Regions from separate parts of the Agromyces aerolatus genome, predicted to be linked through region 1. Evidence: riboswitches for the same ligand, from Rfam matches in the RefSeq annotation. Region 1 holds a riboswitch; each other region holds the start of a gene.
The links. A riboswitch is a leader RNA that binds a small molecule or an ion and turns the genes downstream of it on or off. The one in region 1 is predicted to bind thiamine pyrophosphate.

Region 1 (7,015 bases):
CTCGCGAAGCAGGGCGCCGAGATCGTCGAGGTGTCGACCCCGAACTTCGAGCACGCGATCGCCGCGTACTACCTGATCCTGCCGGCCGAAGCGTCGTCGAACCTCGCGAAGTTCGACTCGGTGCGCTTCGGCCTGCGCGTCACGCCCGACGGCGGCGGCACGGTCGAGCAGGTCATGTCGGCGACGCGCGAGGCGGGCTTCGGCCCCGAGGTGAAGCGCCGTATCATCCTCGGCACCTACGCGCTCTCGGCCGGCTACTACGACGCCTACTACGGCAGCGCGCAGAAGGTGCGCACGCTCGTGCAGCAGGACTTCGCGGCCGCGTTCGGTCAGGTCGACGTGCTCGCGACGCCGACCGCGCCGACGACGGCGTTCCGCCTCGGCGAGAAGCTGGACGATCCGCTCGCCATGTACCTGAACGACGTCGCGACGATCCCGGCGAACCTCGCGGGCGTTCCCGGCATCTCGCTGCCCGCGGGCCTCGCCCCCGAGGACGGCCTGCCCGTCGGCATCCAGTTCCTCGCGCCCGCGCGTGAAGACGCACGCCTCTACAACGTGGGCGGCGCGCTCGAGCAGCTGCTCGTCGCCGAGTGGGGCGGCCCGCTGCTCGGCCGCGCACCCGACCTTTCGACCCATGAGCTGCTCGCGACCGAGGAGGGCGCCGTCTGATGGCCCGTGTCGACCTGATGGACTTCGACGAAGCCCTCGCCCAGTTCGAGCCCGTGATCGGGCTCGAGGTGCACGTCGAGCTGAACACCACCACCAAGATGTTCTCGGGCGCGCCGAACCCGGCGAACTCGGCGTTCCACGACGCCGCGCCGAACACGCTCATCTCGCCGGTCGACCTGGGTCTGCCGGGTTCGCTGCCGGTCGTGAACGGCACGGCGATCCGCTCGTCGATCTCGCTGGGCCTCGCGCTCGGGTGCTCGATCGCGCCGTCGAGCCGGTTCGCGCGGAAGAACTACTTCTACCCCGACCTCGCGAAGAACTATCAGATCTCGCAGTACGACGAGCCGATCGCGTTCGACGGTGTCGTCGAGGTCGAGCTCGAGAACGGCCGGGTCTTCCAGGTCGACATCGAGCGCGCGCACATGGAGGAGGACGCGGGCAAGCTCACGCACGTGGGCGGCTCGACGGGCCGCATCCAGGGCGCCGAGTACTCGCTCGTCGACTACAACCGCGCGGGTGTGCCGCTGGTCGAGATCGTCACGCGACCGATCGTCGGCGCCGAGGCGGATGCTCCCGCGCTCGCGCGCGCCTACGTCTCGACGATCCGCGACATCGCGCTGTCGCTCGGCATCTCCGAGGCCCGCATGGAGCGCGGCAACCTGCGTTGCGACGCGAACGTGTCGCTGCGGCCGCGCGGCCAGGAGACGTTCGGCACGCGCACCGAGACGAAGAACGTGAACTCGTTCCGGTCGATCGAGCGCGCCGTGCGCTACGAGATCCAGCGGCAGGCGGCGATCCTCGCCAAGGGCGGCACGATCACGCAGGAGACGCGGCACTGGCACGAGGACACGGGCACCACGAGCCCGGGCCGCCCGAAGTCCGACGCGGACGACTACCGGTACTTCCCCGAGCCGGACCTGCTGCCGGTCGCTCCGTCCGAGGGGCTGATCGAGGAGCTGCGCGCCGCGCTGCCCGAGGCGCCCGCCGCGCGACGTCGTCGGCTGAAGGCCGAGTGGGGGTTCACCGACCTCGAGTTCCAGGACGTCGTGAACGGCGGTCTGCTGGTCGAGGTCGCCGCGACGGTCGCTGCCGGCGCGTCCCCGCAGGCGGCCCGCAAATGGTGGACGGGTGAGCTCACGCGTCTCGCGAACCAGGGCGATACGGATGCCTCGGCGCTCGCGTCGCCCGAACACGTCGCCGAGCTCGCCGCCCTGGTCGAGGCCGGCACGCTCACCGACCGCCTGGCGCGCCAGGTGCTCGAGGGCGTCGTCGCGGGGGAGGGATCGCCGCAAGAGATCGTCGATGCCCGCGGGCTCGCGGTCGTCTCCGACGACGGGGCGCTCATCGCTGCGATCGACGAGGCGCTCGCCGCCCAGCCCGACGTGCTCGCGAAGATCCGCGACGGCAAGGTGCAGGCCGCAGGTGCCGTGATCGGTGCGGTCATGAAGGCCATGCAGGGCAAGGCCGACGCCGCGCGCGTGCGCGAGCTCGTGCTGGAGCGCGCGTCGGCCGAGTAGCGCCCGGCCCCCTCGTTGGTCGAGTAGCGCCCGGTTGGTTCCGCCCCTCGTTGGTCGAGTAGCGCCCGAGGAACGAGGACGCGTATCGAGACCCGGTGACTCGCTCGGCCAGCGAGGGGCACGCTCACAGCCGCCTCAATGGCTGGCTCGATAGCGTCGAGTCCCCGAGCGATTGAGGAGCACACGATGGGATTCTTCGACCGACTCTTCGGTTCAGCCCAGCTCGAGCCGCAGCAGCAGTATCGCCCCGCGCCGCAGGCGCGGCCGCAGCGGCAGCTGACCGACGACGAGCTCGCGGTCGAGCGCTACCGGTACCTGCTGCGCACCGCACCGCCCGAGACGATCGAACAGGTGCACGCCGAGGCCTTCGCCAAGCTCACGCCCGAGCAGCGTGAGCAGGTGTACGTCTCGCTCGCGGAGCAGGCCCCGGCGAACGAACGCATCGCGGACGACCAGCCGCAGACGCTCGCGCGTGCGGCGACCCGTCAGGAGATGCAGCAGCCGGGCAGCATGGAGCGTGCCTTCGGCGGCGGCCCCGGCGGGCGCCAGGGCGGGCCGTCCTTCGGCGGCATGTTCGCGGGCTCGCTGCTCGGTACCGTCGCCGGTGTCGTGGTCGGCTCGGCGATCGCGCAGGCCTTCCTCCCGGACCCGAGCTCGTTCGAGGCGGGTGGCGACGCCGGCGATGCGGGTTCCGGTGACGCCGGTGCCGACGCCGGCAGCGTCGAGGCATCGGGTGCCGACGCCGGCGGCTACGGCGATTTCGGCGGCGGCGGCGACGCCGGTGGCTTCGGCGACTTCGGAGGCGGCGACTTCGGCGGCGACTTCGGGTTCTGACCCGCGTCTCGCCCCCCTCCCGGCCACCCACCGAGTGTTACCGATCCGCGCCGAACGAGTGCGAGCAACGGTCACGTTCGGCGCGAGTTGGTATCACTCGCGATTCGGCTCGGTGTCGGCGGCCGCGGGTAAGGTGCATGCGTGAGCAAGCAAGACGGATCGTCACGGCAGGTGACGACCGGGCCGGTCGACGATTCGGCGACCCCGATCCTGCACGTCGACATGGACGCGTTCTTTGTGTCGGTCGAGCTGCTCTCACGTCCTGACCTGCGCGGCAAGCCCGTCCTGGTGGGCGGCACCGCGGGCCGAGGCGTCGTGTCCGCAGCAAGCTACGAGGCGCGGCGGTTCGGCGTGAACTCGGCGATGCCCATGTCGGTCGCGTTGCAGCGCTGCCCGAACGCCATCGTGCTCAAGGGCGATTACCGCAAGTACCGCGAGTACTCCGACCGGGTCATGGCGATCTTCGAGGAGATGACCCCGCTCGTGGAGCCGCTCTCGATCGATGAGGCGTTCCTCGATGTCGGGGGCGCGCGCCGGTTGCACGGCAGCCCGGCGCAGATCGCGTGGACCATCCGGAAGCGCGTCCAGGCCGAGACAGGCCTCACCTGCTCGATCGGCGTCGCGGCGACGAAATACGTGGCGAAGGTGGCATCCGGCCGGGCGAAGCCCGACGGCATGCTCGTCGTGCCGGCGACCGACACCGTGACGTTCCTGCACCCGCTCCCCGTGTCCGCGCTGTGGGGCGTCGGCCGGGTGACCGAGGAGTCGCTGCTGCGTCTCGGCCTGCGCACCGTCGGCGACGTCGCGGCGATGCCCGCCGATGCCCTCGAACGCGCGGTCGGCCCGTCGCTCGCGCACCGGCTCAGCGCGCTCGCGAACGGCGACGACCCGCGCGACGTCACGGTGCACCGGGCCGAGAAGAGCATCGGCCACGAGACCACGTTCGGGCACGACCTCACCGACCCCGAGCAGATCCGCCGGGCCCTCCTCGATCTCGCCGACAGCGTCGCCGTCCGGCTCCGCCGTGCGAACATGGTCGGCCGCACGGTCGTGCTGAAGCTGCGCTACGGCGACTTCCGCACCGTCACACGCTCGCGCACGCTCGCCGAGCCGACCGACGTCGCACGCCGCATCTACGAGGAGGCTGCGGCCTCGCTCGACGCCCTGCTCACCGATGGCGCCCGCATCCGCCTCATCGGCGTCCGCGCCGAACAGCTCGGCTCCGCCGGCGGCCCCACGCTCTGGGACCCCGACGAGGAGTGGCGCGAGGCCGAGCGCACCATCGACGAGGTCTCAGCCCGCTTCGGCCGCGGCACCGTGCGCCCCGCCTCCCTCGTCGGCCGCGCCCGCCGCGCCCCCGATCTCACCCAGCGCCGCACCGACCCCGACGACTGACCTCGGGGCTCGCATGCCGGAACGCAAGGGGTGGTCGCGCGCAGCGCGCGTGGGTAGCCTGGGCGCATGACGGAACTCGTGGTGGAACTGGCGGACAAGGTCGGCGGCATCGGGGTGAAGACCTCGTATGGCGATCCGGTGGACATCGGCGGGTCCACGGTGATGCCGGTCGCCCTCGGCTACTACGGCTTCGGCGGCGGGAGCGGGTCGGGCTCGATGGACGAGAAGGGCGGCACCGGCGAGGGCAGCGGCGGTGGCGGTGGCGGCGTGTCGATTCCGCTCGGGGCATACATCGGGCGTGGCGCCGACGTGCGCTTCGAGCCGAACCTCATCGGTCTGATCCTCGTGGCGACGCCGCTGATCTGGGTCATCGGCAAATCGCTCAAGTGGGTCATCCGCGCGCTGAAGCACTGAACGCGGGCACCCGCGCCCACACCCGATCGGTGCGGGCGTATACTCATGCCTGAACACGGGAGTCCGGTGAACCGGGCTGAGAGGAAGGTTCAGCAACCTTCGACCGTCGAACCTGATCTGGGTCATGCCAGCGCAGGGAGGGCATCGCATCTCATTCCCGTGCCGCTTTCATCGAACGAAAGGGCACGACAGTGCACGCAACCGCATCAGCAACCACCCCGACGACGAACGCGACGCCGGGCGGGCGGCGACTCAAGTGGCGCATCGTCGACATCGTCGTCGCGAGCGTCATCGGCGTCGCCATCGGTGTCGTCTTCTGGGCGTACGGCGTCATCTGGGGTCCCATCTCCGCCCCGATCTCGGCATTCCTCCCGGGGCTGCAGGCCGCCCCGGCCGCACTCTGGCTCGTCGCCGGCGTGATCGGTGGGCTCATCATCCGGAAGCCGGGCGCCGCCATGTACACCGAGCTCGTCGCCGCGGTCGTGTCGGCGCTCATCGGCAGCCAGTGGGGCGGCCTGCTCACGATCGAAGCCGGTCTCGTGCAGGGGCTCGGTGCCGAGCTGATCTTCGCGATCTTCCTCTACCGTCGCTGGGGTTTCCCCGTCGCGGTGCTCGCCGGCGCGGTCGCGGGTCTCGCCATGGCCATCAACGACCTCGTGCTCTGGTACGCGGGCTCCGCGCCCGCGTTCGCGACGATCTACGTCGTCTCCGGCGTCGTCGGCGGTGCGGTCATCGCGGGCGGACTGGGCTGGCTCGCGGTTCGCGGGCTCGCGCGCACGGGCGCGCTCAGCCGCTTCGCGTCGGGCCGTGACGCGGTCAGGGTCACGAGCTGAGGGTGACGGGCAACGCGTCCATTCGAACCGCGCTGAACCGGCCGGCGCGGGTCGAGGCGCAGGGCTGGGCGTGGCGGCACGGCTCGCGCGCGAGCCGTGCCGTCGCCGGCGTGGACTTCGTCATCGAACCGGGAGAGCGCGTGCTGCTCCTCGGCCCGTCGGGGTCGGGCAAGTCGACGATCCTGCACGGGCTCGCGGGCGTCCTCGGCGGCGACGAGGAGGGCGAGGCCGCCGGTCGGCTCCTCATCGATGGGGCGGATGCCTCGGCGGCACGCGGCCGCAGCGGACTCGTGCTGCAAGATCCCGACGCGCAGCTCGTGATGGCGCGGCTCGCCGACGATGTGGCGTTCGGGCTCGAGAATCTGGGCGTGCCTCGCGCAGAGATCGGCCCCAGGGTGCGCGAGGCGCTGGCCGCGGTCGGCCTCGACCTGCCCCTCGATCGGTCGACGGCTGCGCTCTCCGGCGGCCAACGGCAGCGCCTCGCGCTCGCCGGGGTGATCGCCATGCGTCCCGGCGTCCTGCTCCTCGACGAGCCGACCGCCAACCTCGATCCCGAGGGGGTCATCGAGGTCCGCGACGCGGTCGCACGCGTGGTGCAGGAGACCGGCGCGACCCTCATCGTCGTCGAGCACCGCGTGCCGGTGTGGCTCCCGGTCGTCGATCGGGTGATCGTGCTCGGACGCGACGGACGGCTGATCGCCGACGGGCCGGCCGACCGGGTTCTCGAGGCTCAGGCGACCGAGCTGCGGGCGGCCGGCGTCTGGTTGCCTGGCGACCAGGCGTCGGCGGCACGACGGCCGAACCCGTCCGAATCCGGCCCATTTCAACCCGGCCGGTCGGATCACGGCCAGCCCGACCACCGCGTGACGACCGACGTTCGCCCGAGCCTGCTCACGGCCTCGGGGCTCGCGGTCGCGCGGCAGACCGGTCGCCCCGTGCAGACCGGCCTCGACTTCGCCGTGCGCGAGGCTTCGGTACTGGCCGTCACCGGGCCGAACGGGGCGGGCAAGTCGACGCTCGCGCTCACGCTCGCCGGGCTGCTCCGACCGGAACACGGCTCGCTCGAGGCATCCGCCCGGCTCGCCGACGGCGCCGCGAAGGAGCCGTGGCGCTGGAAGTCCAGGCAGCTGCTGACCCGGATCGGGACCGTGTTCCAGAACCCCGAGCACCAGTTCCTCGCCGGAACGGTGCGTGCCGAGCTCGAGGTCGGGCCGCGCGCCCTCCGGCTGCGCTCGGGCGACGTGCGCGATCGGGTCGAGCCGCTGCTCGAGGCGTTGCGGCTCACCGCGCTCGCCGGCGCGAATCCGTTCACGCTCTCGGGGGGTGAGAAGCGTCGGCTCTCGGTCGCGACCG
Region 2 (7,015 bases), on a different contig from region 1:
CGAGCTGTTGGTCAGGGTGACGGTGACGGTCGCCGTGCCCGCCTCGACGCCGGTCAGCCGCACGCCGAACCGGCCGCGGAGTTCAGCGGTCGCGACGCTCTCGGGTGCGACGGTCGCGCCCTTCATGCTGCCGCCCGTGACCGAGGTGTTCGGCAGCTCGATGAACTCGCCGGCCGTCACCGTGTACGAGGTCTGGGCGACCCACACGGGGATCGCACGGACCGTCACGAGGAAGCCCTTGGTGGAGCCGATGCCGTCGGCATTCCTCGCCTCGACGCTCAACGAGTGCGTGCCGACCTGCGTGACCGCGCCGTGCAGGCGGCCGTCCGAGTCGAGCGTCAAGCCGGGCACGCCCGCGCCCCACTGGACGTACTCCACGGCGTTCGTGGCCTCGAGCTGCACGTCGACGTCGTCACCGACGACGAACGGACCGACATCGGCGGTGACCCACTCCACCTTGCGTGCGGCGACCGTGACCGTGAGGTCCTGGGTCCATTCGTGAACGCCGTTCGTGAACGTCACGGTGACCGTCGCAATGCCCGAGACGAGCGCGTCGAGCTGGAGGCTGGTGTCGGCGAGCACCTCGGCGTCCACGATGCCGTCCGGGGCGACCGTCGCGTCGGTCAGCCAGCCGAAGACCGTGGCCCGCTCGATGTTGAGCTCGTCGCCCGGCGCCAGGTCGTACGAGGTCTCGCCGACCCAGGTCGCGGCCGCACGAACGACGATCGAGAATTGCCGCATCACGTACTCGCCATCGGCATTGACGCCCCGGATGTAGGCGTACGAACCCCCGACCTGGGTTGGCGTGCCATGGAGACGGCCGTCGGGCTCGAGCGTGAGACCGTCAGGCAGGCGGCCGAACTCGAGCTCGTACTCGACGGCGTGGGTGGCTTCGAGCTGCAGGTCGACCGGGTACCCGACCGTGGCGTCGGGGATGCCGGGCGTCACCCACTGCACATACCCTGCTGCGACCGTGCCCGTGAACTGCCGCTCGACCGCAACGTAGCCGTCGGACGCGGCGATCGTGACGGCGTAGGGGCCGTGCTCGGTGGGTGTACCGGCGATCACGCCGTCTTCGAAGGTCAGACCCTCGGGCAGCTCACCGCCGGTGATCTCGAACTCCGTGGCATCCGTGGCCTCGAGCTCGAGCTCGAAGGGGACGTCGAGACGGAGGTCGCCGAACGACTCGGTGACCCAGACCACGCGTTCGACGACGACGACCGTGACGTCCTGCGTCCACTCGTCGGCACCGTTCGTGTACGTGACCGTGACCGTGGCGGTCCCGGGGGTGATCGGGTGGAAGGTCAGGATCCCCGGGGTCCACATCTCGGTGGTGAGGATGAGGGCCGGCGTGACCGTCGCTGAGGTGATCCAGCCGCCTTCGACCGCGCTCTCCGGCACGTCGAAGCGTTCGTCGTCCTTGATCGTGAACTCGGTCTCACCCGCCCAGGTGGCCGCGTCGATGACCTCGACGGTGACCGGCTTCATCAGCCCACCGCCCCCGAAGGCGCCGTCGGCGTTGAACGCGTCGATGCCCGTGGACACGCTCATCACGGTGGTCGGGGTGCCGTGGATCCGGCCGTCGCGTTCGAGCGTCAGCCCGTCCGGGAGCGGAGCACCGTTCATCCTGAAGTCGACGGCGTGCGTCGCTTCGAGCCGCAGGTCGACCGGGACACCGACCGTGAACGGACCGATGCGCTCCGTGACCCAGACGACGGCGCCCGCCGCGACGGTCCCGGTGAAGCGCTGTGCGGTCTCGCCGCCCCCGTTCACCGCGGCGATGGTGACGTCGTACGCGCCATGCTCGGTCGGCGTGCCCGTGACGGTGCCGTCGACCAGTTCGAGCCCGGCCGGCAGTGCGCCCGCGGTCACGCGGAAGCCCGTGGCATCCGTCGCCTCGAGCTGGGTGGTGAGCGGAACATCGACGCGCGTGAAGCCGAGGCCGGTGGTCTGCCAGACCGGCGCCGCCGGGTGGACGACGAGCTCGTACAGACGGTAGCTCGAGGCCCCGACGTTGACGGCCGAGAGCCAGACCTCGGAGGTCCCCGCCTGCGTCGGCGTTCCGATGATGCGGCCATCCGGCTCGACCGTGAGGCCGGGCGGCATGGTGCCGTCGTGGAGGGCGTACTCGTTGGCGTACCGGGCCTCGAGCTGGAACTCGTACGGCACGCCGATGACCGCCGGGGTGATCGTCCCCGTCATCCAGGTCACCCAGGGCGCCGTCACGCTTCCCGAGAAGGTCTGGTTCGTGACGCCGCCGGGGCCGCTCGCGGCGACCGTGAACTCGTACCGGTAGGGCCCGTTGTTGCTGCCGACCGTCGGCACGCCCGAGATGACCCCGTCGGCGAGGGTCAGGCCCGAGGGCAGTCCGCCCGCGACGACGGAGTACTCCGTCGCATCCGAAGCCTGCAGGGTATGGCTGACCCACTCGGCCGCTCGCATGTTGCCGAGGCTCGTGGTCTGCCAGACGGGGGCGGGCGTGGGCGGGGCGATGTAGAGCGCGAAGCCCTGATCCGCCGTGCCGTTGAGGTTCGTCGCCCGGACCGTGAAGCGGAAGGTGCCGTCGACCGTGGGCGTGCCGCTGAGCTTGCCCGAGCGCGACAGCTCGAGGCCGTCCGGGAGGGTGCCGGAGTGGACGGCGAAGTTGCCGAACGGGCTGACGACGAGATCCGCGTCATAGGGGGTGTCGATCGTGCCGGTCGGCAGGTCGGTGGTCTGCCATACCGGGGTGTCGTGGACACGGATCGCGACGTCGTAGTCCGTGTACGCGCCGTCCGGCGTCTCCTGCACGCGCATCGAGAAGCCGAATACGCCGGCCAGGCCGGGGACGCCGGTCAGCGCGATCCCGCCGTAGGACGGGTCGAAGCTCAGGCCGGGCGGCAGGTTCGGGGTGCCCGTCACCTCGGAATCGGCGAACGCCTCGTCGGCGATGACGACCTGGCCCTGGCCGTTGCCGATGATGTAGTTCACGGTGGTCAGGGGTGGCGTGGCCGCGTTCGCCGGACTGGTCGGCGTGAGCGCGAGCGCGGTCGCGGCCAAGAGCGCGGCGAGCGCCGCGGCCAGCGAGCGGATGAATCGGCGAGGAGTCTGCGTCGGCGCAGGCGGGTGCATGGCAGGGGCCCTTCGGGGGTCGGCCGCGCGCAGGGTACAGGCGGCCTGCCCATGATATGGGAGCGCGGGGTCCGAATCGAAGGGACCTGGGTCGCCAACCGCGCTCCCGTCGGCTGCTCGCCCCACTCGATCGGCGCGGGGCGCGTGGCTCCGCGCCACTTCGGTCGCCGCTGCGCCGTTCTTCCTGGCGCGCTGGTGAACGAGGTGGCGCAAAGCGCGAGCCGCGTCCAGCTAGCCTGAGCGAGAACAGCCCACCCCACCAAGGGAGCCCCGTGTCCGAACCGCTGCACGTCGTCGCCGCGGTGATCGAGCATGAGGGTCGGGTGCTCGCGTGCCGGCGGCGGGCCGGGAAAGCGGATGCCGGGAAGTGGGAGTTTCCCGGCGGGAAGGTCGAGGCGGGCGAGACGGCCGCGGAGGCGCTCGTGCGCGAGATTGTCGAGGAACTCGGCGTCGAAATCGAAGTCCACGACGAGCTGACCACCGACGACACGGACGTCGGCGGCCGGGTCATCCGTCTCACGTGCCTGCGCGCCACGCTCACCGCCGGCCGCCCTACCTCCAGCACCGACCACGACGCCATGCGGTGGGCGACACCGGCTGAGCTGGTCACGCTCGACTGGGCAGCGCCCGACCTTCCGGCGGTGCGGCTTCTCGCCGCCACAGCACCAACGGCCACCCCCACACCACCCGGCGGCTCCTGACCACCCCTAAACTGCCCCCATGCCGGTCGACATGACCCACCCCGTCCGCACCACGCTCGAGGCGATCCTCGACGCCGCCCGGCCCGACACGTCGGGGCACGTCGCGGACTACATTCCGGAGCTCGCGAACGTCGACCCCGAACCCCTCGGCATCTCGCTCGTCTCGACGCGCGGCGCGATCCACGACGCGGGGGACAGCGACATCCCCTTCACGATCCAGTCCGTCTCGAAACCCTTCGTGTTCGCGCTCGCGCTCGATGCCCTCGGCGTCGACGAGGTCACGAAGCATGTCGGCCTCGAACCGAGCGGGGAGCCGTTCAACGCGATCAGTCTCGACGCGGCATCCGGACGCCCGCTCAACCCCATGATCAACGCGGGCGCCATCGTGACCTCGTCACTCATCGAAGGCGCGACCGCGGACGCCAAGTTCTCTGCGATCAAGGCCGGGCTCGAACGGTTCGCCGGGCGCGACCTCGTCGTCAACGACGACGTCTACAGCTCCGAGCAGGACACCGGCGACCGCAACCGCGCGCTCGCGTATCTCGCGCTCGCGACCGGGGCCCTCGCGGCACCCGTCGACGTCGCGACGACCGCGTACTTCCGGCAGTGCTCGCTCGACGTCACCGCACGCGACCTCGCGATCATGGCCTCGACCCTCGCGACCGGGGGCGTGAACCCCATCACCGGTGAGCGCGTCGTCAGCGAGCACGCCGCGCGGTGGACCACCGCCGTCATGACCAGCTGCGGCATGTACAACGAATCCGGCACCTGGATGGTGCATGTCGGCCTTCCCGCGAAATCCGGCGTCGGGGGCGGGATCGTCGCCGTGCAGCCGGGGCAGTTCGGCATCGGCACGTTCAGTCCGCGCCTCGACGAACGCGGCAACAGCGTGCGCGGCGTCGCCATGCTCGAAGCACTCTCCAAGCAGTACGGCCTGCACATGCTCGCCCACCGCGGCACGCCGCTCTCGCCCATCGCGTCGCTCACGCCCGAAGCCGGCCACACGATCGCCGCGCTCCGCGGCGAGATCTACTTCGCGTCGGCGGAAGAGATCTTCACGCGCCTCACCCCCTTGTTGAACGACGACGGATGCCTCGTGCTCGACTTCTCCAACGTGACGCGTGTCGGGCTCGCCGTGAAAGAGCTGTTCCGGGCGGTGCCGGCGATCGTCGGCGTGACCAGCTCGGGGCAGCCGCGCGCCATCGTCGTCGACCCCGACGGCGTGCTCGACGACGCGTAGGCGGCGCGCGCGATTCAACGCTCGCTTGTCCCGGATCTGGGACAAGCGCTCCAGATCTGGGACATGGACCCACGTTGCGAGGCGGGCCTCGCGCTGTCAACCGTCTGCCGCCCACGGGGCGAGGCTGCGAGCGTGGGGGCATGACTGACATCTCGACGGGCAACCTCGACCCCGATGACCGCGACGCCGACCGCGACCAGCTGCCCATGACACAGGTCGACGAGGAGGAGGTCGCGAAGCACTCCGCGACCACGACCGAAGCGCCGGCCGGCGAAGGCTCCGGCATCGGCGGGGAGCCGACGCCGCTTCCGGCCGACGAGGAGCGCACCGACTGACGTCACGGCCCGGCCGCGGGCCCGGCCGCCAGCTGACCGCCGGCCACCAGGCAGGTACCCGCCGCCCGCCGGCACGTCTCGAGGCGGCTCCCGATCGCGCAGCGCGCTCGCGCAGCGAGCACCGCAGGGCATACACTCGCGGACAGTGACACGGGGTGCCGCGCACATGCGCGGCTGAGATCACACCCGTCGAACCTGATCTAGTTCGTACTAGCGAAGGGATGTCGCCCATGCGCGATCGTCTGACCGTCAACCATGCCCAGCACCACCTCGAGCGTCTCCGTGAGGCGTCGCCGCTGACGCACTGCATCACCAACAGCGTCGTCACGAACTTCACCGCGAACGCGCTGCTCGCAATCGGCGCGGCACCGGCGATGGTCGACATCGTCGGCGAGGCCGGGCCGTTCGCGCGCGTCGCCGGGGCCGTGCTCGTGAACCTCGGCACGCCGACGCCCGAGCAACGCGACGCCGCGCGCGAAGCGGTTGCCGGGACATCCGAAGCGCGAACCCCGTGGGTGCTCGACCCCGTCGCGATCGGCGCGCTACCGATCCGCACCGCGCTCGCGCACGAGCTCGTCGCGCAACGCCCGACGGTCGTGCGCGGCAACGCCTCCGAGATCCTCGCGCTCGCGGGTGAGGGAGCCGGCGGTCGCGGCGTCGACGCGGCCGACAGCACGGATGCGGCGGCGGAGGCCGCCGAACACCTCGCCCGCACGTACGGCTCGGTCGTCGCCGTCTCGGGCCCGGTCGACCTCATCACCGACGGCACGCGCACCGCACGCGTCTCGAACGGCGACCCGCTGCTCACCAGGGTCACGGGCGGCGGGTGCGCGCTCGGCGCGACCATGGCGGCGTTCCTCGCCGTCGCGCCCGCGAACGACGTCGACGGCCCCGAACAGGCCAGGTTCGACGCGACCGTCGCGGCGACCCTCGCGTACACCGTGGCGGCCGAGCTCGCGGCCGAGCGTTCGAACGGCCCGGGAACGTTCGCCGCACAGTTCCTCGATGCCCTCGCCGCACTGACGCCCGCGCGACTCGGTGAGCGCGCCCGAGTCACGGTCACGAGCCTGGCCAGCACGGCCTGACGCCCCCTCGTCACCGCGGGCGCTCCAGACGCCCCGGACGCTCCAGACGCTCCGACCACGCCCCTCACACCCCCGATTCCGCCTTCGGAACCGATCGTGCCCGGAACTCGACGAAGCTCCGCTCGAGCACCGCGCCGGTCGGCCACCGGGCGGCGACGGCGAGCATCTCGTCGGCCACATGCGGGATGCACGCCGCCTCCCACTGGTTCGCCGCCGCCCCGGTACGCATCAGGAGCACGATCTCACGGCGCGACCAGTCGGTCTCGACCACGAGCGCCGTCGACGAGGGTGCGCCGGACGACACACCGCCGAACGCCCGGCGGCACTGGCACAACGTCTCGTCGGGCCGCAGGATCGCCGCCGCGCAGAGGCCGGGGATCCAGGCGAGCTCGCCGTTCATGCCGAAGCAGAAGTCGCCGGCCCGCTCGCCCTGGGTGCGTGCCGTCACGGTGAGTATTCGCATGGGGTGTCTCCGTACTCGGCACGAGCAGGGGCAGGTTAGGGGGCACCTCCGACATCAGCGGCGACGCACTCCTCCTCCAC
Region 3 (7,015 bases), on a different contig from region 1:
CTGGACCAGCGTGTGGCCGAATGCTTGCGCAAGGTGTCTCGACGGCCACTTTCGAGGTCAGCCGATCTCGGCGAGGGTAGGTGCGGCCCAGTGGAAGCGCCGGGCCGGCATACGGAAAGGACCCCCTCAATGACCCGGATCGCCGTCAACGGATTCGGCCGCATCGGTCGCAATGTGCTCCGCGCCTTCCTCGAGCGCGAGCCCGACGGCCTCGAGATCGTCGCGATCAACGACCTCACCGAACCGAAGGCGCTCGCCCAGCTGCTCAGGTTCGACAGCTCCCTCGGCCGGCTGGGCCGCCCCGTCGAGGTCGACGGCGACGAGCTCGTCGTCGACGGCATGCGCATCAAGGTGCTCGCCGAGCGCGACCCCGCGAACCTGCCCTGGAAGGCGCTCGACGTCGACCTCGTGCTCGAGTCGACCGGCCGGTTCACCAGCAAGGAGGCCGCGTCGGCGCACCTCGCCGCGGGCGCCCGCAAGGTGCTCGTGAGCGCACCGGCCGACGGCGCCGACGTCACCCTGGCGTACGGCGTCAACACCGACGCCTACGACCCCGCGTCGCACGTCATCGTCTCGAACGCGTCGTGCACGACGAACGCGCTCGCGCCGCTCGCCTCGGTCCTCGACGAGCTCGCGGGCATCGAGCACGGCTTCATGACCACCGTGCACGCGTACACCCAGGAGCAGAACCTGCAGGACGGCCCGCACCGCGACCCGCGCCGTGCGCGCGCCGCGGGCGTGAACATCGTGCCGACCTCGACCGGCGCCGCGAAGGCGATCGGGCTCGTGCTGCCGGGTCTCGACGGCAAGCTGTCGGGCGACTCGCTCCGCGTCCCGGTCCCGGTCGGGTCGATCGTCGAGCTCAACACGACCGTCGCGCGCGACGTCACGCGCGACGAGGTGCTCGCCGCGTACCGCGAGGCCGCCGACGGCCGGCTGAAGGGGATCCTCGAGTACTCCGACGACCCGCTCGTCTCGACCGACATCACGGGCAACCCGGCCTCGTCGATCTTCGACGCCGAGCTCACGCGCGTCGACGGCCGTCACGTCAAGGTCGTCGCCTGGTACGACAACGAGTGGGGCTTCTCGAACCGCGTGATCGACACGCTGCAGCTGCTCGCGCGCGGCTGATCGCGCGTCGCTGAACCACGTATGCCGGCTTCCTCGTGGAGGGGGAGCCGGCATACGTCTGTTCACGCCCTACCATGAGCAGCGTGGATGAGGACCTGACGCAGGAGCGACTCGAGCGCTCGGACAAGCTGGAGAAACGCACCGTCGGCGGCGAGCTGCGGTACTACGTGAAGAACATCAAGGAGCATTGGCCCGTCGTCGTTGAGAACGAGCCGAACGCCGAGGGCCGTGAGGCCTGGTGGACCGCCGACGGCAGGTTCCACGCGACGCACGAGCAGCTCCGACGGGACTCGTTCGTCGGCGTGATCTGACGTCGTAGCGGCGTCAGCCGAGCCGCTCGTCCAGCCAGTCGAACGCGCGCTCGGCGAGCACGGCGTGCGCGAGCGGCTCGCAGTGCATGTCCGCGCCTTCGGCCGCGGTGAAGTCGACGAGGGTCGATGCGGCGGGCGCCAGTGCGGCGAGCTTCGCCGACTGGCCCGGCCAGAACTGCTCGTGCTCGGGCGCCGTGACGAGCATGGGCGTGGTGATCGCGGCGCCCTCGTCGTCGGTCAGTCGCTGCTTCAGCACTTCGGTGAGCGTCGCGAAGTAGCCCAACCCGCCGTACGGGCGGGCGCGGAACCGCCATGTTCGAGCGGCCTCGGCCGAGAACTTCATGCCGATCGCCATCTCGTGGTCGAACTTCTGCGCATCGCCGGCGTCGAGCAGCTTCAGCATGCTCTTCGGCATGTGGTCGAGCCATGACGTCGACACATCGACGACACCGGGGTCGACGACGGCCGCCGCGAATCGGTGCTCGTACGCGAGCGCGCGTGGCACCCAGTAGCCGGCCTGGCTGACCCCCCACACCGCGAGCCGCGCCGCGTCGACGTCGGATCGCGCGACGAGTGCGTCGACGACCGGCGTCAGCACGGCCTCCCAGTCGTGCCGGAACGGGACGTTCCGCTCGAAGAGCATCTCCTGTTGCCCCGGGCCGGCGAAGACGAGCACGTGGTATCCCCGCGCGATGGCGGCGGGGCCCGCGCCGACCCAGGCGTCAGCGATCGACTCGTCGCTGCCGAGGTTCAGCACGAGCGTCGCACGGGCGGTCGCATCGCCCGCGGCCCGGAAGAAGTATCCGGGCAGCGTGGTGCCCTCGTAGGGGATCTCGAGTCGCTCGACCGGGATCGCGACGTGATCGACGTACCGTTCCCACGCGGCGTGGTGCGCACGGAAGGTCGGGAGCAGCTCGTCCTCGCTCGGCAGCGAGGCCACCGCGTTCACCGCGCGACCCAGGTAGCATGCGGCGCGCAGGTACGCCGAGGCGGCGGAGACCGCGTGCCCGCGCCCCGCCGAGGCATCCGCCTGGGCGAGCACGCGCTCGCCGAGGCCGCGCCAGGCCGCGAACCAGCCCTCGTGGTCTTTCGCCTTGACGTCGCGCACCGCCGCGAGGATCTCGCCGACGTCGCCGCCTCCGCCCACGGTGGCGCCCACCGCGCCGCGCACCTCGTAGTCGAAGTCGGGGCTGGCCGCGAAGGCTCCCGCAAAGGCGGGCGCGGGCTTGGCGTCTGCGTGCATCACACCGTCTCCTGGGGGTCGCGCGCCGGCGCTCGAGGGCCGGTGTCCTGCCAAACGTACCGAGTCATCCGGATCCTGTCACTGCGCGCCCGAGCGCACCCGGGTCGTGTCGATCGAGGGTCGTGTCGATCGAACGGTCGCGAATGGCGGGTGTTTCGCGACGGGACCCGCCATCTGCGCCCGTTCGAGGGTTGTGGGTCGTGCCGGGGGTCGTGCCGGCGAGATGGTTGAACGGTCGCGAATGGCGGGTGTTTCGCGATGGGACCCGCCACGTGCGCCCGTTCGGTGATGTGCCGCGGCGAACACTCACGCGCGATCGAAGAACGCGAGCTCGTGCTCCGACGAGACCCGGAAGGCCCGGAGCATCCGCTCGCGCACGCCGGGCGTCGCGTGCGACGCGACCCGGGTCACGATCGCGACCGCCTCGCGGGTCGCCGCCGCGAACGCGGGATCCGCGTAGGTCGCGAGCCACGACGCGTACGGATGCTCCGGCGCGAGCGCCGCATCGCCGAACCCACCCGCCGCGAGCCGTTCCCCGAGATCGGTGTAGAGCCAGAAGCACGGCAGCAGTGCGGCGACGAGCACCGCGTAGTCGCCGCGTGCGGCGGTCGCGAGCAGATGGTCGAGATACGCGGTCGTGATCGCGTCGGGTTCGGTGACGGATGCCTCGGCGCCGAGCCAGCTCTCATGCAGCTCGAGCTCGCCCGCGATGGCCCCACTGGCCGAGCCCGCCCAGAACGCCTGCGCCGCGGCGTCGGGGGCGAGGCGCGAGGCCTCGGCGAGCACGCGTGCGTAGTCCCGCAGGTAGAGCGCGTCCTGCGCGAGGTACTCGAGGAACGGCGCACGGGCGAGCGTGCCGTCGGCGAGGCCGCGGATGAACGGCAGGTCGTCGATGCCCGAGCGCACGTCGTCGATCGCCGACCACCAGCGGGCCTCGACCTCGGCGGGCACCGGTGCGGTGGTCGTGCCGCCGCGCGACCACAGCCCGGCGAAGTGGTTGACCGGGCCGTTCCCCGAGCCGACGCCGAGTGCCTCGCCGTGCCGGATCGACTCGCGCAGCCAGCGCCGGGCCTCGTCGATCGCGGGTTCCCAGTCGCCGAGCGAGACGCGCAGCGAGGCGACGGCGGAGGAGAGGGAGCATCCGGTGCCGTGCGTCGCCGACGTGACGATGCGCTCGCCGCCGAGCGCCGACCGGCCGTACGTGACCGTCGTCGCGGTCGCGGCGTCGACGAGCGCGTCGGGGGCCAGGTCGCCGCCGAGGTGCCCGCCCTTGACGAGCACGCGCAGACCGAACAGCGCCGAGACCGACTCGGCCTGCACGATCGCGTCGGCCCACGTGCGCGCGCGGCGCGCGCCGGCGAGCACAGCGAGCTCGTCGAGGTTGGGGGTGACGAGGTGCGCGAGCGGCAGCAGCCGGCCCATCGCCGCCTCGGCGTCGGCGTCGAGCAGCCGGTCGCCGCTCGTGGCGACCATCACGGGGTCGAGGACGACGACCGGCGGCCGGACGGCGTCGAGCCAGTCGGCGACCGTATCGATGACCTCGGCGTTCGCGAGCATGCCGAGCTTGACGGCGTCGATCGCGACATCGTCGGAGATCGCGTCGAGCTGCGCGCGCAGGAAGCTCGGCGGCGGCACGTGGACGCCGCGCACGCCGTGCGTGTTCTGCGCAGTGAGCGCCGTGATCGCGGCCATGCCGTACCCGCCGACCGCAGCGATCGACTTCAGATCGGCCTGGATCCCCGCCCCGCCCGACGGATCGCTCCCCGCGACCGACAGCACCCGCGGAACCGCCCCCGCTGGTCGAGTCGGGCGCGCGGCCGCTCCCGCCTTTCCCGCCGGTCGAGTCGGGCGCGACGAAGGAGCACCCGTATCGAGACCCGCCGCGCCGGCCTCCGGGTCTCGATGCGGCGCTGGCGCGCCTACTCGACCAGCGGCTTGCGCCGTGCCGGTCTCCGGGTCTCGATACGGCGCTGGCGCGCCTACTCGATCAGCGGCTTCCGCCGCACGGACGAACTCCGCCGCGGCCGCCCGCGGCTGCGCCGCCGCGCAGATCGCCGACACCACCGCGACGCCCGCCGCCCCGGACGCGCGTAGCGCAGCGACGTCCGCCACCTGCACCCCGCCGATCGCGACGCACGGCACCGGGCTGACCGCGGCCAGCGCCGCGAACCCCGTGACGCCGAGTGCGGGCGGATGGTCGGCCTTCGTCGCCGTCGGCCGGATCACGCCGACACCGACGTAATCGACGGTGCCCCGAGGCATCCGCCCGACCGCCTCGAGATGCGCGACCGTGTTCGCGGTGAGGCCGACGATCGCGGTGGGGCCGAGCGCCTCGCGCGCGGCCACGACCGCGGCGTCACCCTGCCCGAGATGGACGCCATCGACCCGGATGCCTCGTGCTCGCGCCGCGACCGCGACCTCGAGCCGGTCGTTGACGAGGAGCGTCGCACGCCCGTCGATGACCTCGGCGAGCTGTTCCAGCTGCACGAGCAGCTCGGCATCGCCGGCGGCCTTGTCGCGCAGCTGCACGGCGGTCACCCCGCCCGCGACGGCCTCGGCCACGACGGCCACGACACCCCGTGGGCCGCACAGGGCGGCGTCGGTGACGAGGTAGAGCGAGAGGTCGGCCCGCTGAGGCGCCGGCCCCAGGTGGGCAGAGCCCTGGCGAGCCGCATCGGGCCGGGCGGGGTCGATGGGCAGACGATCGCGCATGGGCGACATCCCTTCGCTAGTACGAACTAGATCAGGTTCGACGGGTGTGATCTCAGCCGCGCGTCGTGCGCGGCACCCCGTGTCACTGCGGCCGAGTGTAGCGTGCAGCGCCGACACTTCGCCCCGCCTGTCGATCGGCACGGGGTTCGATCGTCATCACCGTGAAGGGCCGGAACGGCCGGCCCGGGCGCTCACTACGCTGGGCGTCGAACGGGAGAGGACACGATCATGCGATACAGCCTGTTGCTGCACTACCCGGAGATGTCGCCCGACGAGCTCGGCGAGGAGAGCATGGCCGAGGGCCAGCGCGCGTTCGCGAGTTACGCCGCGACGCTGCACGCCGCGGGCGTGCTGATCTCGGCCGAGGTGCTGCAGCCTTCCGACGTCACGACGACGGTGCGTGTCGCCGACGGCGCGCTGCAGGTCCAGGACGGACCGTTCGCCGACACCAAGGAGCAGCTCGGCGGCACGTTCGTCATCGACGTGCCGGACCTCGACCAGGCGATCGAGTACGCCCGCCAGGCGCCGTCGGTCTCGTGGGGCGCGGTCGAGGTGCGTCCGAGTGCGACCCACACGGTCGACGGGGTCTGGACGACGTTCGAGACCCCCGCGGCGAACGCCGGGTGACCGATTCGCGCGCCACCGCGTACGCCGCGGCCGAGCGGGTCGCACGCGAGGCGTACGGCCGGCTCGTCGCGGTGCTCGCGGCACCGACCGGCGACCTCGCGCTCGCCGAGGACGCGATCGCGGGCGCCTTCGAGACGGCGCTCTCCACCTGGCCGGTGCAGGGCGTCCCGCAGAACCCGGAGGGATGGCTGGTCACCGTGGCCCGCAACCGGCAACGCGATGTGTGGAAGTCCGCCGCGTATCGCGCGTCGGTTCCGCTCGACGAGCGGCGAGACGCTCCGGATGCCTCGGACGGCCGCCGCTCGCGGGCCGGCGCCGCCCCGGGGCATCCGCTCGCCGGGTCGCCCGCCGCAGGTTCATTCGCGCGCGACCCGTTCGCGCGCGACCCGTCCGCCGACCTGGACCCGGCGCGCATCCCCGACCGACGGCTCGAGCTGCTCGCCGTCTGCGCGCACCCGGCCATCGACCCGGCCGTCCGCGCGCCGCTCATGCTGCAGACGGTGCTCGGGTTCGAGGCCGCGCAGATCGCGACCGCGTTCGCGGTGCCGCCCGCGACCATGGCGCAGCGGCTCGTGCGCGCGAAGCGGCGGATCAAGTTCGCGCGGATACCGTTCGAGATCCCGGACCGTGCCGCGCTCGCCGAACGCACCCCGGCCCTGCTCGAAGCCGTGTACGGCTGCGCGGCGATCTCGTGGCGCGGCGACGTCGGCTCGCTCGCGGGCGAGGCGCAGTATCTCGCGGTCGTCCTCGCGACGCTGCTCGGCGACGACCGGGAGGCGTGGGGGCTCGCCGCGGTCGCCACGCTGTCGCTCGCGCGGCGGCGCACGGCGCCGAACGGCGTGTTCGTGCCGCTCGACGAACAGGACCCCGCGGACTGGGATGCGCGGCTGATCGACGAGGGCGAGGCGTACCTGCGCCGGGCGGCCGCCGGCCCCGGCACCGCGCCCGGCCGGTTCGAGCTCGAGGCGGCCATGCAGGCCGTGCACGCCGA

Region 2: linked by a shared signal. The riboswitch ahead of thiM (hydroxyethylthiazole kinase) and the one ahead of RH864_RS08665 (ECF transporter S component) in region 1 are both predicted to bind thiamine pyrophosphate.
Region 3: linked by a shared signal. The riboswitch ahead of RH864_RS01830 (bifunctional hydroxymethylpyrimidine kinase/phosphomethylpyrimidine kinase) and the one ahead of RH864_RS08665 (ECF transporter S component) in region 1 are both predicted to bind thiamine pyrophosphate.

Annotation. Positions count from the first base shown of each region.
Region 1 covers NZ_JAVKGQ010000005.1:102,247-109,261, reverse strand. Annotated here, with positions in the region: gene gatA (Asp-tRNA(Asn)/Glu-tRNA(Gln) amidotransferase subunit GatA) at 1-669, shown strand, start outside; gene gatB (Asp-tRNA(Asn)/Glu-tRNA(Gln) amidotransferase subunit GatB) at 669-2,186, shown strand; gene RH864_RS08680 (hypothetical protein) at 2,373-3,020, shown strand; gene RH864_RS08675 (DNA polymerase IV) at 3,162-4,415, shown strand; gene RH864_RS08670 (hypothetical protein) at 4,482-4,829, shown strand; TPP riboswitch at 4,875-4,985, shown strand; gene RH864_RS08665 (ECF transporter S component) at 5,021-5,662, shown strand; gene RH864_RS08660 (ABC transporter ATP-binding protein) at 5,665-7,015, shown strand, end outside.
Region 2 covers NZ_JAVKGQ010000001.1:377,025-384,039, forward strand. Annotated here, with positions in the region: gene RH864_RS01785 (putative Ig domain-containing protein) at 1-3,111, opposite strand, end outside; gene RH864_RS01790 ((deoxy)nucleoside triphosphate pyrophosphohydrolase) at 3,384-3,812, shown strand; gene glsA (glutaminase A) at 3,832-5,052, shown strand; gene RH864_RS01800 (hypothetical protein) at 5,193-5,387, shown strand; TPP riboswitch at 5,529-5,626, shown strand; gene thiM (hydroxyethylthiazole kinase) at 5,618-6,472, shown strand; gene RH864_RS01810 (DUF7715 family protein) at 6,537-6,935, opposite strand.
Region 3 covers NZ_JAVKGQ010000001.1:385,090-392,104, reverse strand. Annotated here, with positions in the region: gene gap (type I glyceraldehyde-3-phosphate dehydrogenase) at 130-1,131, shown strand; gene RH864_RS01840 (hypothetical protein) at 1,215-1,442, shown strand; gene RH864_RS01835 (alpha/beta hydrolase family protein) at 1,456-2,685, opposite strand; gene RH864_RS01830 (bifunctional hydroxymethylpyrimidine kinase/phosphomethylpyrimidine kinase) at 2,992-5,397, opposite strand; TPP riboswitch at 5,389-5,487, opposite strand; gene RH864_RS01825 (YciI family protein) at 5,626-6,024, shown strand; gene RH864_RS01820 (RNA polymerase sigma factor) at 6,021-7,015, shown strand, end outside.